DNA from 2 places in the Kitasatospora sp. NBC_00458 genome. Region 2 is predicted to be linked to the other one. Evidence: predicted binding sites of a transcription regulator. Region 2 holds the regulator's gene; the other holds the start of a gene.
What was found. Region 2 encodes HrcA, which represses chaperone genes, less so after heat shock. Its sites were predicted from a motif close to TTNGCACTCNGNNNNNCNGAGTGCNAA; they were not measured.

Region 1 (7,186 bases), 720 kb from region 2:
CCGCCGAGCACCGGCGGCCGCCCCGCGACCGCGCCGGGCCGGCCGGCGTCCTGCCGCTCCCGGTCCTGCCGCTCCGCGTCGTCGCCGTGCGCACCACCCCGGGGGGCGTCGTCCCGGGGCCGGTCGTCCCGCTCGGGTCCGGGCTCCGCGGAGCCGCCGGAGTCCGCGTACGCCGCGCCGGTCCCGGGTGCGGAAGGCTCGGCCTCCACCGGGTCCGCCTCGCCGGGAGCCCCGGTCACGTCGTCGCGCATCGGTCCATGGTGCCTGGTCGCGCGGGAAAACGCGGCACCGCGTCCGGAGTTGTGCACCGGAACGTTATGCGGTGCCGCACCGGTACGCACCACCGGCCCCTCCTGCACCGTGCCGCCTCCCGCCCCGCCACCGTCGGTGGCCCCGTCCGCCGCGCCGTCCACCGAGTCTCCTGCGGCCGTGTGGTTCGCCGCAGTTCCTGTCCGCTGGTCCCCGAGGTGCTCCACTCCTCCATGGTGCAACCTCGGGGCCGTAACGTCACACGCCCCTGCACGGGGAATCGTGAGCAGCGTGCCGGGACCGGCGGAGCCGCCGGCGGTCAGCGGACCAGGCCCCAGCGGAAGCCCAGGGCCACCGCGTGCGCGCGGTCCGAGGCGCCGAGCTTCTTGAACAGGCGTCGGGCGTGGGTCTTGACGGTGTCCTCGGAGAGGAACAGCTCACGGCCGATCTCGGCGTTGCTGCGTCCGTGGCTCATTCCTTCGAGCACCTGGATCTCACGCGCCGTCAGGGTCGGTGCGGCGCCCATGTCGGGGCTGCGCAGCCGGCGCGGGGCGAGCCGCCAGGTCGGGTCGGCGAGGGCCTGGGTGACGGTGGCCCGCAGTTCGGCGCGCGAGGCGTCCTTGTGCAGGTACCCCCGGGCGCCCGCCGCCACCGCGAGGGCGACGCCGTCGAGGTCCTCGGCGACGGTGAGCATGATGATCCGGGCGCCCGGGTCGGCCGACAGCAGCCGCCGGACCGTCTCCACCCCGCCGAGGCCGGGCATCCGGACGTCCATCAGGACGAGATCGGAGCGGTCGGCCACCCAGCGGCGGAGGACCTCCTCCCCGTTCGTCGCGGTGGTGACCCGGTCCACACCGGGTACGGTCGCGACGGCGCGGCGAAGCGCCTCGCGGGCGAGCGGGGAATCGTCGCAAACGAGAACGGAAGTCATGACCGTCGTCCTCCGCAGCTGATCCGCGTCACGTTGAGCCTCCTGGCTGGTACGAACCTCTCCGACACGGCCGATCGGCGACGGACTCCGTGCTGATCGCCTGAGATTCCCCGCGATCGTTCCCGACGTCCGGCGCCCGCTAACCGCCTCCACACTTCCAACGACCGTCACTCGAATGAGTTACGGCCTTCAGGGCCATCTCCACCACTGTACGTGGCCGACTCGTTACCGATCAGCCGCATCGCGGTGCACACGCCGCTCTTTTGCGCAGCTCGCACGCGGTGGGCGTGCGACCCGCACGCCGATCCGGGCCCCAGTGCGCCCGTCGGCCACCCGATTGCCACGTCCGCGCCGGGCGGCCGCCACATCGCCGGACATGCCCACTTTGCCCGTTTTTATAGCTTTTGTATGGTCATTGACTGTTGTGCCACTCTGTGGGTGACTTGTCCATGGAGTTGCCGTAAGTCATATTTCCAGGTGTCCACACTGGCGCCGGACGCGCCCCGCCGTACCGCCCGTGCAATCCGCCGGCGGGCGGCGCGCGGTCGACGAGCCTCTGAAGGGAATGAGCCATGGCAGATTTCTCCCGCCTCCCCGGCCCCAACGCGGACCTCTGGGACTGGCAGCTCTCCGCGGCCTGCCGCGGCGTGGACAGCTCGCTCTTCTTCCACCCGGAAGGCGAACGCGGAGCCGCGCGGAGCTCACGCGAGGCGAGCGCCAAGGAGGTCTGCATGCGCTGCCCCGTCCGCACCGAGTGCGCCGCCCACGCGCTGGCGGTCCGCGAGCCCTACGGCGTCTGGGGCGGCCTGACCGAGGACGAGCGCGAGGAGATGATGGGCCGCTCGCGCAACCGCCTGGTGGAGGTGCCGCTCGTCGCACCGAGCGTGGCCCAGCAGTACCAGCAGTGACCGTCCGTGTCCGCCGCGCCGAGAAGAATCGTTTCTTCTCGCGGTGGCGCGTGTCCGGGGCCCACACGTGCCCGGGTGTTCGCCCGGCCGGCCCCGCACGGCCGCCGGTGGGCCCCGGTCAGCGGCCGGCGGCCGCCCCGGCCAGCCGCTCCAGCATCAGCGCCACCGCCGGCACGTCGGCGAGGTCCGGCAGGGTCAGCGCCACCACCTGCCGCACCGCCGGCGCCCCCGACGCGGCGTGCACCGCCACCGTCTCCACCCCGTCCGGACGCACCGACCGCAGCGCGAGACCCGGCAGCACGGCCACCCCGAGCCCGGCGGCGACCAGGCCGACCACCGCGGGGTAGTCGTCGGTCGCGAAGTCGATCCGGGGCTCGAACCCGGAGCCCGCGCAGAGCTCCACCAGGTGCCCCCGGCACTGCGGGCACCCGGCGATCCACTGCTCCCCGGCCAGCTCGGCCAGCTCCACCGGCGCACCGCGCCCGGCCAGCCGGTGCCCGGCGGGCAGCAGGCCGACCAGCGGGTCGTCCAGCAGCGGGGTGACCACCAGATCGGACCAGTCGGTGCCGGCACTGAGCTGCTGGGCCTCCAGATTGGCCTCCGCGCGGGCCTCGCGGGGCGTGCCGTGCGCGGGCGCGGACGCCGGCGCGGCGGAGGCACCGGGCGCCTGCGGGTAGCGGAAGGCCAGCGCGACCTCGCACTCGCCGCCGCGCAGCATCGCCAGCGACTCCGGGGGCTCCGCCTCGACCAGCGACACGCGGACCCCCGGATGGCTGTCCCGCAGCCGGGCGACGGCGGGCGGCACCAGGGTGGAACTCGCGGTCGGGAAGGAGACCAGACGCACCCGTCCGGCCCGCAGTCCGGCGATCGCCGCCACCTCCTCCTCGGCGGCGGAGAGCCCGGCGAGGATGCCGGTGGCGTGCTTGAGCAGCACCCGTCCGGCCTCGCTCAGCTGCATCCCGCGCCCCGAACGGACCACCAGCGGGGTGTCGACGGACTTCTCCAGGGCCTTCATCTGCTGGCTGATGGCGGGCTGCGTGCACCCCAGCTCGCGGGCGGCGGCGGAGAAGGATCCGGTGCGGGCGACGGCACGCAGGACGCGCAGGTGGCGGGCCTCGATCATTCCTCAAAGATATAAGGAAATCTTTGCTGTCTGCAAAATTCACATGATAGTTGAAGAGTAAAACTCAGCCCGGGAGGACGGACCCCCGGCCGACACGCCGGAGGCCCGGCCGCACCCCCGAGGGGCGCGGACCGGGCCTCCGGTCACTGAACGGGTGTCAGTGGGAGTGGCCGTGGCCGCCGTGCGAGTGACCGGCGTCGGCCTCCTCCTCCTTCTTCTCCACCACGAGGGTCTCGGTGGTGAGCAGCAGGGAGGCGATCGAGGCGGCGTTCTCCAGGGCGGAACGGGTGACCTTGACCGGGTCGATGACGCCGGCCTTGATCAGGTCGCCGTACTCGCCCGTGGCGGCGTTGTAGCCCTGGCCCGGCTCCAGCTCGGAGACCTTGGAGGTGATGACGTAGCCCTCCAGGCCGGCGTTCTGGGCGATCCAGCGCAGCGGCTCGTGCAGCGCCTTGCGGACGACCGCGACACCGGTCGCCTCGTCGCCGGTCAGGCCCAGGCCGTCGTTCAGCACCTTGGCGGCGTGGACGAGCGAGGCGCCGCCACCGGCGACGATGCCCTCCTCGACCGCGGCACGGGTCGCCGAGATGGCGTCCTCCAGGCGGTGCTTGCGCTCCTTCAGCTCCACCTCGGTGGCGGCACCGACGCGGATGACGCAGACGCCGCCGGCCAGCTTGGCCAGGCGCTCCTGCAGCTTCTCGCGGTCCCAGTCCGAGTCCGTGTTGGCGATCTCGCCCTTGATCTGGGCGACGCGGCCGGCCACGGCCTCGCTGTCACCGGCACCGTCGACGATGGTGGTCTCGTCCTTGGTGATGGTCACGCGGCGGGCGGTGCCCAGCACGTCCAGACCGGCCTGGTCGAGCTTGAGGCCGACCTCCTCGGAGATCACGGTGCCGCCGGTCAGGGTGGCCAGGTCGCCCAGGATCGCCTTGCGGCGGTCGCCGAAGCCCGGGGCCTTGACGGCCACGGCGTTGAAGATGCCGCGGATCTTGTTCACCAGGAGGGTGGACAGCGCCTCGCCGTCGACGTCCTCGGCGATGATCAGCAGCGGGCGGGAGGTGCCGCCCTGCACGACCTTCTCCAGCAGCGGCAGGAGCTCCTGGATGGAGGAGATCTTGCCCTGGTTGATCAGGATGTACGGGTCTTCGAGGACCGCCTCCTGGCGCTCCGCGTCCGTGACGAAGTACGGCGACAGGTAGCCCTTGTCGAACTGCATGCCCTCGGTGAAGTCCAGCTCCACGCCGAAGGTGTTCGACTCCTCGACGGTGATGACACCGTCCTTGCCGACCTTGTCGATCGCCTCGGCGATGAGCTCGCCGACCTGGGTGTCCTGCGCGGAGAGGGTCGCGACGGCGGCGACGTCGTCCTTGCCCTCGATCTCGCGGGCGATGGACAGCAGGTGCTCGGAGACGGCGGCGACGGCCTTGTCGATGCCCTTCTTCAGGGCGGCCGGGCCGGCACCGGCGGCGACGTTGCGCAGACCCTCGTTCACCAGGGCCTGGGCCAGCACGGTGGCGGTGGTGGTGCCGTCACCCGCGACGTCGTTGGTCTTGGTGGCGACCTCCTTGACGAGCTGCGCGCCAAGGTTCTCGTACGGGTCGTCGAGCTCGACCTCACGGGCGATGGTGACACCGTCGTTGGTGATGGTCGGAGCACCGAACTTCTTGTCGATGACGACGTTGCGGCCCTTGGGGCCGATGGTCACCTTGACGGTGTCGGCCAGCTTGTTGACACCGCGCTCCAGCGAGCGGCGCGCGTCCTCGTTGAACTGCAGGATCTTCGCCATGTTCCCTATTCCCTCGGGGCTGCGGCCGTCGCGGCCGCTCGACTTACGTGAACCAACAACCACGCCCCGGGCCCCTGTCACTGGGACACGGATCCGGGGCGGGCCTGACGTCTTACTTCTCGATGATGGCGAGAACGTCGCGAGCCGACAGAACCAGGTACTCCTCGCCCTGGTACTTCACCTCGGTGCCGCCGTACTTCGAGTACAGGACGATGTCACCGACGGCGACGTCGAGCGGCAGACGCTGGCCGTCCTCGAAGCGGCCCGGGCCGACGGCCAGGACGACGCCCTCCTGGGGCTTCTCCTTGGCGGTGTCCGGGATAACCAGGCCGGAGGCCGTGGTGGTCTCGGCGTCGAGCGGCTGGACCACGATGCGGTCCTCGAGCGGCTTGATGGCAACCTTGCTGCTGGTGGTCACGTCCGAGCTCCCCTTCGGAGATTACGGGGTTTTCTAACGGGTAGGGGCGAACCTGCGCATCTGCCGTCGCGGGGGTCAGACACGCCTCTTCGCGTTAGCACTCCCCCGGTGGGGAGTGCTAGGCACGACCATAGGCCGCGGTTAGCACTCAGTCAACCAGAGTGCCAACGACGCGCCTCCCGAACCCCCTCCTGCGGCTGAGTAGCCGGTGAGTAGCCGTACTCATGTGCGACCCGCGGGCCCGACCGCACACTCGTCCCATGACCGAGACCTCCCTGCGCACCGGCCCGTCCACCCGCCGCGACCTGCTGCTGGCGCTCGCCGCCCTCCCGCTACTGGGAGGCGCCTGCGCCGTGGTCGCCTTCACCGCCTACGCCCTGGCGATGGGCGCGGCGATGAGCGACGCCGGCGGGCTGGTCCTGCTCCTCGTCCTCGCCGGGGGCGCCCTCGCGCTCGCGCCGGCCGTCGTGGTCGCGTGGCGCACCGGGCGGGCCGGCTGGCGGATGGTGCCGGTCGCCGCGCTGCTCTCCCCGCTCACCGCGCACTGGTGGTTCCAGCTGGTCTGACCGGCCCCACCGGGCGCCCGCACCGCGCCGTCCGGTGATCGCCGCTCCCCGGCCCGGGCCCCGGGCGCACCGGCCGCCGCTCCCCACGGCTCCGACCGGCGTACCGGCCGTCGCTCCGGCCGCCGCTCCGACCGGCGCTCCGACCGGCGCTCCGACCGGCGAGAATGGCCCTGTGGAGACCGACGACCTGCAGCCCCTGCTGACCGACCGGGGCCAGGCCCTGCTCGCCGAACTGCGCGAGTTCGCGCCGGAGGAGGAGCTGGCCCTGGCCACCCGGCTGCGCCGGGAGCACCCGGCCGAGCTGGTGTCCGCCGCCTTCGGGCAGGCCCGGCTCCGGCAGCGGGCCCGGGCCAAGTTCGGCGAGGACGCCGACCTCATGTACTTCACGCCCAACGGCGTCGAGCAGTCCACCCGGCGCAGCGTCGCCGAGTGGCGGGCCGCCCGCTTCGCCGGCCTCGGCGTGCGGCGGCTGGCCGACCTCTGCTGCGGGATCGGCGGCGACGTGCTGGCCCTGGCCCGGGCCGGGATCGAGGTGCTCGCCGTCGACAGGGACCCGGCCGCCTGCGCCGCCACCGCCGCCAACGCGGCCGCGCTGGGCCTGTCCGACCTGGTCGAGGTGCGCTGCGCGGACGTCGCCGACGTCGACGTCACCGGCTACGACGCGGTCTTCACCGACCCGGCCCGGCGCACCGCGCGCGGCCGGGTCTTCGACCCCGAGGCGTACGCCCCGCCGCTCTCCTGGGCGGTCGAGGCCGGCCGGCGCACCCCGGTCGGCGCGCTCAAGGTGGCACCGGGAATCCCGCACGAGGCGGTGCCAGCCGACGCCGAGGCCGAGTGGGTCTCCGACCACGGGGACGTCAAGGAGGCGGTGCTCTGGTTCGGCACCCGGGCCGACCGCCCGCACCGCGCCACGCTGCTCCCCCAGCGCGCCAGCCTGACCGGCGGCGACCTGCCCGACCCGCCGGCCGGCCCGGTCGGCCGGTACCTGTACGAGCCGGACGGCGCCGTGATCCGCGCCCACCTGGTCGCCGAGGTGGCCGGACAGGTGAACGGCCGGCTGATCGACCCGAAGATCGCCTACGTCACGTCGGACGACCTGGTCGCCACGCCGTACGCGCACGCCTTCGAGCTGACCGACGTGCTGCCGTTCCACATCAAGAAGCTCAAGGCGCTGCTGCGCGAGCGGGGCGTCGGCACGGTGGTGA
Region 2 (7,186 bases):
GGGAGGAGGAGTGGCGGCGCAGGTCGGTGCCGTCCGGGAGGCTGGACCAGAGCGCGCCGACGCCCTCGTGGTCGGAGAGGAAGGCGATCCTGGACCGGCCCGGTCCGCCCACCCAGAGCGGCGATTCGATGTTCCCGTCGAGCTCCCGGTGGATCCGCTCGAACCGGTCCGTGCCGATCCAGAGCTTGCCGGTCCGCCCGCCCCGGTAGCGCTTCCACCAGGCCGGCTCGACCCCGAACGCCGAGACCAGCAGCGCCCGGTCCCCGCCCGGCTCGAAGGACAGCCCGCCGACCGGTCCGTACGGCAGCCGGGCCGGCTCGCCGCCGTCCGGCGGCACCGCGAACGCCCAGGTGCGGCGCAGCGAGGCCTGCCCGGCGGCGGTGGTGGCGATCGGCCGGCCGTCCGGCGTCCAGCCGCGCAGCTGGGTCTGGGCGTCGCCCCAGTGGGTCAGCCGCCGGGACGGGCCGCCGTCGACCGGGACGACGTGCACCTCGGGCGCGCCGTCCCGGGTGGAGGTGAAGGCGACGTGCCGGCCGTCCGGGGAGAATCTCGGGCGGCGGACCGGGAGGTGATCGGCCGTCAGTCTCCAGGCCCGGCCGCCGTCCAGCGGGGCGAGCCACACGTCGTTCTCGGCGACGAAGGTGACCAGGTCGCCGTGCAGGTGCGGGTGGCGCAGGTAGGCGCCGGCGGGGATGGTTTCGGGTTCGCTCACCTCGCCAGCCTAGGCACCGGTGCCGCGGCCACGCCCGGTTTTCCGCCGACCGCGCCCCGGTCGGGGGACGGTCGGCGGGGGACTCCCGGACGGGGGCCGGGGGGCGGCTGCCCGGGCGGGCCCGTACCGGCCGGGGTCATCGCGTTCCGGCCCGGGCCGGGCGGCTCAGCTCCAGCGGCCGGTGCGTCCCAGCAGCAGGGCCCCGGCCGCCACCCCCGCCGTCGAGGTGCGCAGGACCGACGGGCCGAGCCGGAACGGCCTGGCGCCGGCCTCGGCGAAGGCGGCCAGCTCCTCCGGGGAGACCCCGCCCTCGGGGCCGACCACCAGCACGAGGTCCCCGGTCCCGGGCAGCACGGCCCCGGCCAGCGGCTCGGCCCCCTCCTCGTGCAGCACGGCCGCGAACGCGGCGGCGGCCAGCAGCGGGACCAGCTGCCGGGTGGTCACCGGGTCGCGGACCTCGGGGAACCGCAGCCGGCGGGACTGCTTGCCCGCCTCCCGCGCGGTGGCGCGCCACTTGGCGAGCGCCTTGGCGCCGCGCTCGCCCTTCCACTGGGTGATGCAGCGGGACGCCGCCCACGGGACCACCACGTCCACGCCGACCTCGGTCATGGTCTCCACGGCCAGCTCGCCGCGGTCGCCCTTGGGCAGGGCCTGGACCACGACGATCCGCGGCGCCGGCTCGGGCTCGCGGCGCACGGCCGCGACCGCCACCTCGACGGCGTCCTTGCCGTGCACCGCCGCGACGGTGCCGTCCACCCCGAGGCCGAGCCCGTCGGCCAGGGTGACGGCCTCGCCCGGCTCCAGCCGCTTCACGGCGGCCGCGTGCCGCCCCTCCGGCCCGTCCAGCCGGACCAGCGCCCCGGGAGCGGCGGCGGCGATCCGCTCGGTCTCGACGACGAACACGGGCGCGGTCATGGGGGTCTTCCTCCGGGGTGGGTCGGGCGGTGGAACGACGGCGCCCGGCGCCCCCGGACGGTTGTCGCGGGGGTGCCGGGCGCCGGAGCCGTCAGCGGCCGTTGAAGGCGTCCTTCAGCCGGGAGAACAGCCCCTGCTGCCCGGGCGCGAACTGGCCGGACGGCCGCTCCTCGCCGCGCAGCACCGCGAGGCGGCGCAGCAGCTCCTCCTGCTCGGGATCGAGCTTGGTGGGCGTCTGCACCTCGACGTGCACTATCAGGTCGCCCCGGCCGCCGCCGCGCAGGTGCGTGATGCCGCGGCCGTGCAGCGGGATCGACTGGCCGGACTGGGTGCCGGGCCGGATGTCGACCTCCTCCAGCCCGTCCAGGGTCTGCAGCGGCACCTGGGTACCGAGCGAGGCGGCCGTCATCGGGATGGTGACGGTGCAGTGCAGGTCGTCGCCGCGGCGCTGGAACACCGTGTGGCTGGTCTCGGCGATCTCGACGTAGAGGTCGCCGGCCGGGCCGCCGCCGGGGCCGACCTCGCCCTCGCCGGCCAGCTGGATCCGGGTGCCGTTGTCGACACCGGCGGGGATCTTGACGGTCAGGGTGCGGCGGGCGCGGACCCGGCCGTCGCCGGCGCACTCCGGGCACGGGGTCGGCACGACGGTGCCGAAGCCCTGGCACTGCGGGCAGGGGCGGGAGGTCATGACCTGGCCCAGGAAGGACCGGGTGACCTGGGAGACCTCGCCCTTGCCGCGACACATGTCACAGGTCTGCGCGGAGGTACCGGGGGCCGCGCCCTCGCCGCTGCAGGTGGTGCAGGTGACGGCCGTGTCGACCTGGAGTTCCTTGGTGGTGCCGAAGGCGGCCTCCTCCAGGGTGATCTCCAGCCGGATCATGGCGTCCTGGCCGCGCCGCGTCCGCGAGCGCGGTCCGCGCTGGCCGGAGGCCGCGCCGAAGAAGGCGTCCATGATGTCGGAGAAGCCGAAGCCCGCCGCGCCCGCGCCGAAGCCGCCCGGTCCGCCCGCGCCGCCGTTCGGCGACAGCGGGTCGCCGCCCAGGTCGTAGACCTGACGCTTCTGCGGATCGGAGAGCACCTCGTAGGCGGCGTTGATCTCCTTGAACCGCTCCTGCGTCTTCGGGTCCGGGTTGACGTCCGGGTGCAGTTCGCGTGCCAGGCGCCGGAACGCCTTCTTGATCTCGTCCTGCCCCGCATCCCGTCGGACGCCGAGTACCGCGTAGTAGTCCGTGGCCACCAAATGCTCCGCTTGTTCCGCCTGTAGAAGTGCTTGCGACTGGAACCACCGCCAGGGTCCTGGCGGTGGCCTTTCCTACGACTCGGCCAGGATCTGGCCCACGTACCGTGCCACCGCTCGCACCGCCCCCATTGTGCCCGGATAGTCCATCCGGGTCGGACCGATCACACCCAGTTTGGCCACGCTCTCGTCGCCCGAACCGTAACCGACCGAGACGACGGAGGTGGAATTGAGGCCCTCGTAGGCGTTCTCGCGCCCGATCCGGACCGTCATCCCGGCGTCCGCGGTCTCACCCAGGAGGCGGAGCAGGATGACCTGTTCCTCCAGTGCCTCCAGCACCGGCTGGATGGTCAACGGGAAGTCGTGGCCGAAACGGGTCAGGTTGGCCGTGCCGGCCAGCATGATCCGTTCCTCGTTCTGTTCGGCGAGCGCCTCGAAGAGCGTCGCCAGGACCGTCGCGACGGTCGGCCGGTCGCCCGCCTCGAACTGGGCGGGGAGGTCCTCCAGCAGTCCCGGGACCTCGGGCAGCCGCTGTCCGGCGGCCCGCGCGTTGATCCGGGCCCGGAGGTCCGCCAGGACGGTCTCGCCGACCGCCCCGGGGCAGTCCACCATCCGTTGCTCGACCCGGCCGGTGTTGGTGATCAGCACCAGCATCACCTTGACCGGGGCCAGCGCGACCAGCTCGATGTGCCGCACGGTGGAGCGGGAGAGCGAGGGGTACTGCACGACCGCGACCTGGCGGGTCAGCTGGGCGAGCAGCCGGACCGTGCGGGCGACCACGTCGTCGAGGTCGACCGCCCCGTCCAGGAAGTGCCGGATCGCGCGCCGCTCGGGCGCGCTCATCGGCTTGACCTCGGCGAGCCGGTCCACGAAGAGGCGGTACCCCTTGTCGGTGGGGATACGCCCGGCGCTGGTGTGCGGCTGGTGGATGTAGCCGTCCTCCTCCAGCGCCGCCATGTCGTTGCGGACGGTCGCCGGGGAGACCCCGAGGTTGTGCCGCTCGACCAGGGCCTTGGAACCGACCGGCTCCTCGGTCCCCACGTAGTCCTGGACGATGGCGCGAAGCACCGCGAGCTTGCGGTCGTCCAGCTGGCGGACCTCACCGGCCATGGGCACGCACCTCCGTCTTCACGCGTTGTCCGTTGTGACAAGTGTCCGTTTCGAGTCGCTTCGGACCGCTCTGGGAGGGCCCGGGCTTGGCACTCGGAACACACGAGTGCCAGAACCGTACCTGCCAGTGTAAGGCCCGGGTCCGACCTCAGGAACGGCCCGGCCGGGGTGATCCTGCCCGCAGTTCGCGGCGCGCGGGTGATGCCGCGGGGCCGGGCGGGTGGCAGCATCGGAAGCGAACGGCGAACGGAGGACCAGCGATGTCGACCTCGGGCCAGCACAGCCGCTTCGCACCGGACCGCGGCCTGACCGGCCGGATGGTCGGGACGATGTTCGTGATCGGGCTGCTGTACGTCGGATTCACCGGACTGCTGATCGTGCTGCTGCGCGGCGCCTGGCCGATCATCGTGCTGATCTCCGGCGGCCTGTTCGTGGCCCAGTTCTGGTTCAGCGACAGGATCACCGAACGCGCCATGGGCGCCCACCGCGTCACCCCCGAGCAGTACCCGCAGCTGCACGGCACCGTCGACCGGCTCTGCGCACTGGCCGACATGCCCAAACCCCGGGTCGCGGTCGCCGACAACGACATGCCGAACGCCTTCGCCACCGGCCGCAACCCGAAGAACGCGGTGGTCTGCGTCACCACCGGCCTGCTCCGCCGGCTGGAACCCGAGGAGCTGGAGGGGGTGCTCGCCCACGAGCTGTCCCACGTCGCCCACCGGGACGTCGCGGTGATGACGATCGCCGGCTTCCTCGGCGTCCTCGCCGGGGCCATGACCCGGATCGCCATGTACGGCGGGTTCATGGGCGGCGGCCGCAACAGCAACGACTCCAACGCCGCGCTCGCCGCGCTCGTCATCCCGCTGGTGTCGGTCGTCGTCTACGCGATCAGCTTCCTGCTGACCAGGCTGCTCTCCCGCTACCGGGAGCTGGCAGCCGACCGGGCCGCCGCCCAGCTCACCGGCCGCCCCAGTGCGCTGGCCTCGGCGCTCACCAAGGTGACCGGCCAGATCGCCGCCATCCCGACCAAGGACCTGCGCCAGGCGCAGGCCTACAACGCCTTCTACTTCGCCCCCGCGCTGAGCGCCCGGGAGACCGCCACCCAGCTGTTCTCCACCCACCCGACGCTGGAGAAGCGGCTGGAGCAGCTGGCGGAGATCTCCACCCGGCTCGGCCACTGACCGGCCGCCGACCGACCGCTGACCGGCGGCTGATCGGCCGCCGACCGGCCGCCGATCCGGCCGCCGGACCGCCTCCACCGAACCGCCTCCTCGTGAACCGCCTCCTCCGGGAGGGGAGGGAAAGGGACCACCGTGGGAATCCTGGACGCCCTGTTCGGCCGCACCAAGCCCGTCAGGCCCGACCTCGACCAGCTGTTCGGCGTGCCGTCCGCCGCGCTCACCCTGGAGGCGGCGGCCGGCTTCCGGCCCACCGGGGTCGGGTCGGTCTGCTTCGCCTCGGTGGAGGGCGGGGCGTTCGGCGAGGTCGAACGCCAGGTCCGGGCCCTCCTGGACGCCGACACCGAACGCGGCGGCGTCCCCGTCGAGGCCTCCAAGGACGCCTACGGCTACTCCTGGCTGCTGGCCCGGCACGCGCCCGGGGAGCTTCCGGAGCTCGTCAACGACCTCCACGCGGTCAACAGCGAGCTGGAGGCCAACGGCTTCGGGCCGCAGCTGCTCTGCTCGCTGGTCGCCTTCCGCAACGAGGCCGACCGGCCGCTGGCCCTGGTGTACCTGTACAAGCGCGGCACCTTCTACCCCTTCGCCCCGGTGCCCGGCGGCGGCGAGAAGCGCGACAGCCCGCTGGAACTGCAGGTCAACGCCCTGCTGGGGAACGACCTGCGGCTGGAGAAGGACCTCACCCGCTGGTTCCCGGTCTGGGGCGCGCCGGGTCTCTGACCCTTCGTCCGCCTTCCCTATAGTCGCTGCATGCGCAGCCGCCAGTACGGACCCGACCTGACCCCGCCGTGGAAGAGGCAGCAGCCCGCCCCCGAGGTCGCAGCCGAGCGCGACCTGGTGGTCGAGGAGGCGGCGAGCGGCTTCTGCGGGGCCGTGGTGCGCTGCGAGAAGACCGCCGAGGGGTTCACCGTCACCCTGGAGGACCGGTTCGGCAAGCACCGGGTCTTCCCGCTGGTGCCGCGCGGCTTCCTGCTGGAGGGCCGCGTCGTCACCCTGGTCCGGCCCGCCGCGGCCGCTCCGGCGCCCTCCCGTGCCCCCGGCCGCACCGCCTCCGGCTCGGTCGCGGTGCCCGGCGCCCGGGCCCGGGTGGCCCGCGAGTCCCGGATCTACGTCGAGGGCCGGCACGACGCCGAGCTGGTCGAACGGGTCTGGGGCGACGACCTGCGGATCGAGGGCGTGGTGGTCGAGTACCTGGAGGGCGTCGACGACCTGCCCGCGATCGTCGCCGAGTTCGCCCCCGGGCCCGGCCGGCGGCTCGGCGTCCTGGTCGACCACCTGCTCCCCGGAACCAAGGAGCACCGCATCGCCGCCCGGGTCACCGGCGAGGCCGTCCTCGTGGTGGGGCACCCGTACATCGACGTCTGGCAGGCCGTGAAGCCGTCCAGCGTGGGCATCCCGGGCTGGCCCGCCGTCCCGCGCGGCGAGGAGTGGAAGGAGGGCGTCTGCCGCCGCCTCGGCTGGCCGGTGGACACCCCCGCCGCCTGGAAACGCATCCTCGCCTCGGTGGACTCCTACCGGGACCTGGAGCCGGAACTGCTCGGCCGGGTCGAGGAGCTCATCGACTTCGTGACGCTGCCGGAGTGAGGCGGATCAGACGTACCGCTGGAAGTCGGCCGTGTCCAGCGTGACACCGAGCGCGTCGACCGGGACGGGATCGCCGAACTTGCTGGTCCGCTCGGACATGTAGCGCGGCTGCCCGGTCCCGGCACCCCCGTCCAGCTCGGTCAGCAGCACGCACCGCCCCTCGATCGGATCGACGATCAGGTAGGCGGGGATCACGCCCTCGGCGTACATCTCCCGCTTGGTCCGGTAGTCCCGGTCGACGCTGGTCCTGGACACGACCTCGACCACCAGGGTGACCGAGGGGGACGGCAGCAGTCGGCCGTGTTCCTCGACCGCGCCCCGTTCGAAGACGACCAGGTCCGGCTGCGGTTCACTGGTCTGGCCGGGGATCGCCAGGTCCTGCGTGGTGAGCGGACGCCACCGGTCGTAGGGAATCTGGTGCTGGATCGCCAGGACGATGAGGTTGTGGAC

Region 1: a site for HrcA is predicted at 5,557-5,583, ahead of groES (co-chaperone GroES). Genes of this name have one in related genera too.

Annotation. Positions count from the first base shown of each region.
Region 1 is NZ_CP107904.1:3,760,867-3,768,052, forward strand. It holds gene shbA (RNA polymerase sigma factor ShbA) at 1-11, opposite strand, end outside; gene OG550_RS15105 (response regulator transcription factor) at 569-1,180, opposite strand; gene OG550_RS15110 (WhiB family transcriptional regulator) at 1,753-2,088, shown strand; gene OG550_RS15115 (LysR family transcriptional regulator) at 2,207-3,211, opposite strand; gene groL (chaperonin GroEL) at 3,369-4,997, opposite strand; gene groES (co-chaperone GroES) at 5,110-5,415, opposite strand; gene OG550_RS15130 (hypothetical protein) at 5,676-5,981, shown strand; gene OG550_RS15135 (class I SAM-dependent methyltransferase) at 6,154-7,186, shown strand, end outside.
Region 2 is NZ_CP107904.1:3,038,548-3,045,733, forward strand. It holds gene OG550_RS12020 (S41 family peptidase) at 1-712, opposite strand, end outside; gene OG550_RS12025 (16S rRNA (uracil(1498)-N(3))-methyltransferase) at 878-1,627, opposite strand; gene dnaJ (molecular chaperone DnaJ) at 1,719-2,864, opposite strand; gene hrcA (heat-inducible transcriptional repressor HrcA) at 2,940-3,974, opposite strand; gene htpX (zinc metalloprotease HtpX) at 4,235-5,155, shown strand; gene pspAB (PspA-associated protein PspAB) at 5,288-5,872, shown strand; gene OG550_RS12050 (DUF3097 domain-containing protein) at 5,903-6,736, shown strand; gene OG550_RS12055 (Uma2 family endonuclease) at 6,743-7,186, opposite strand, start outside.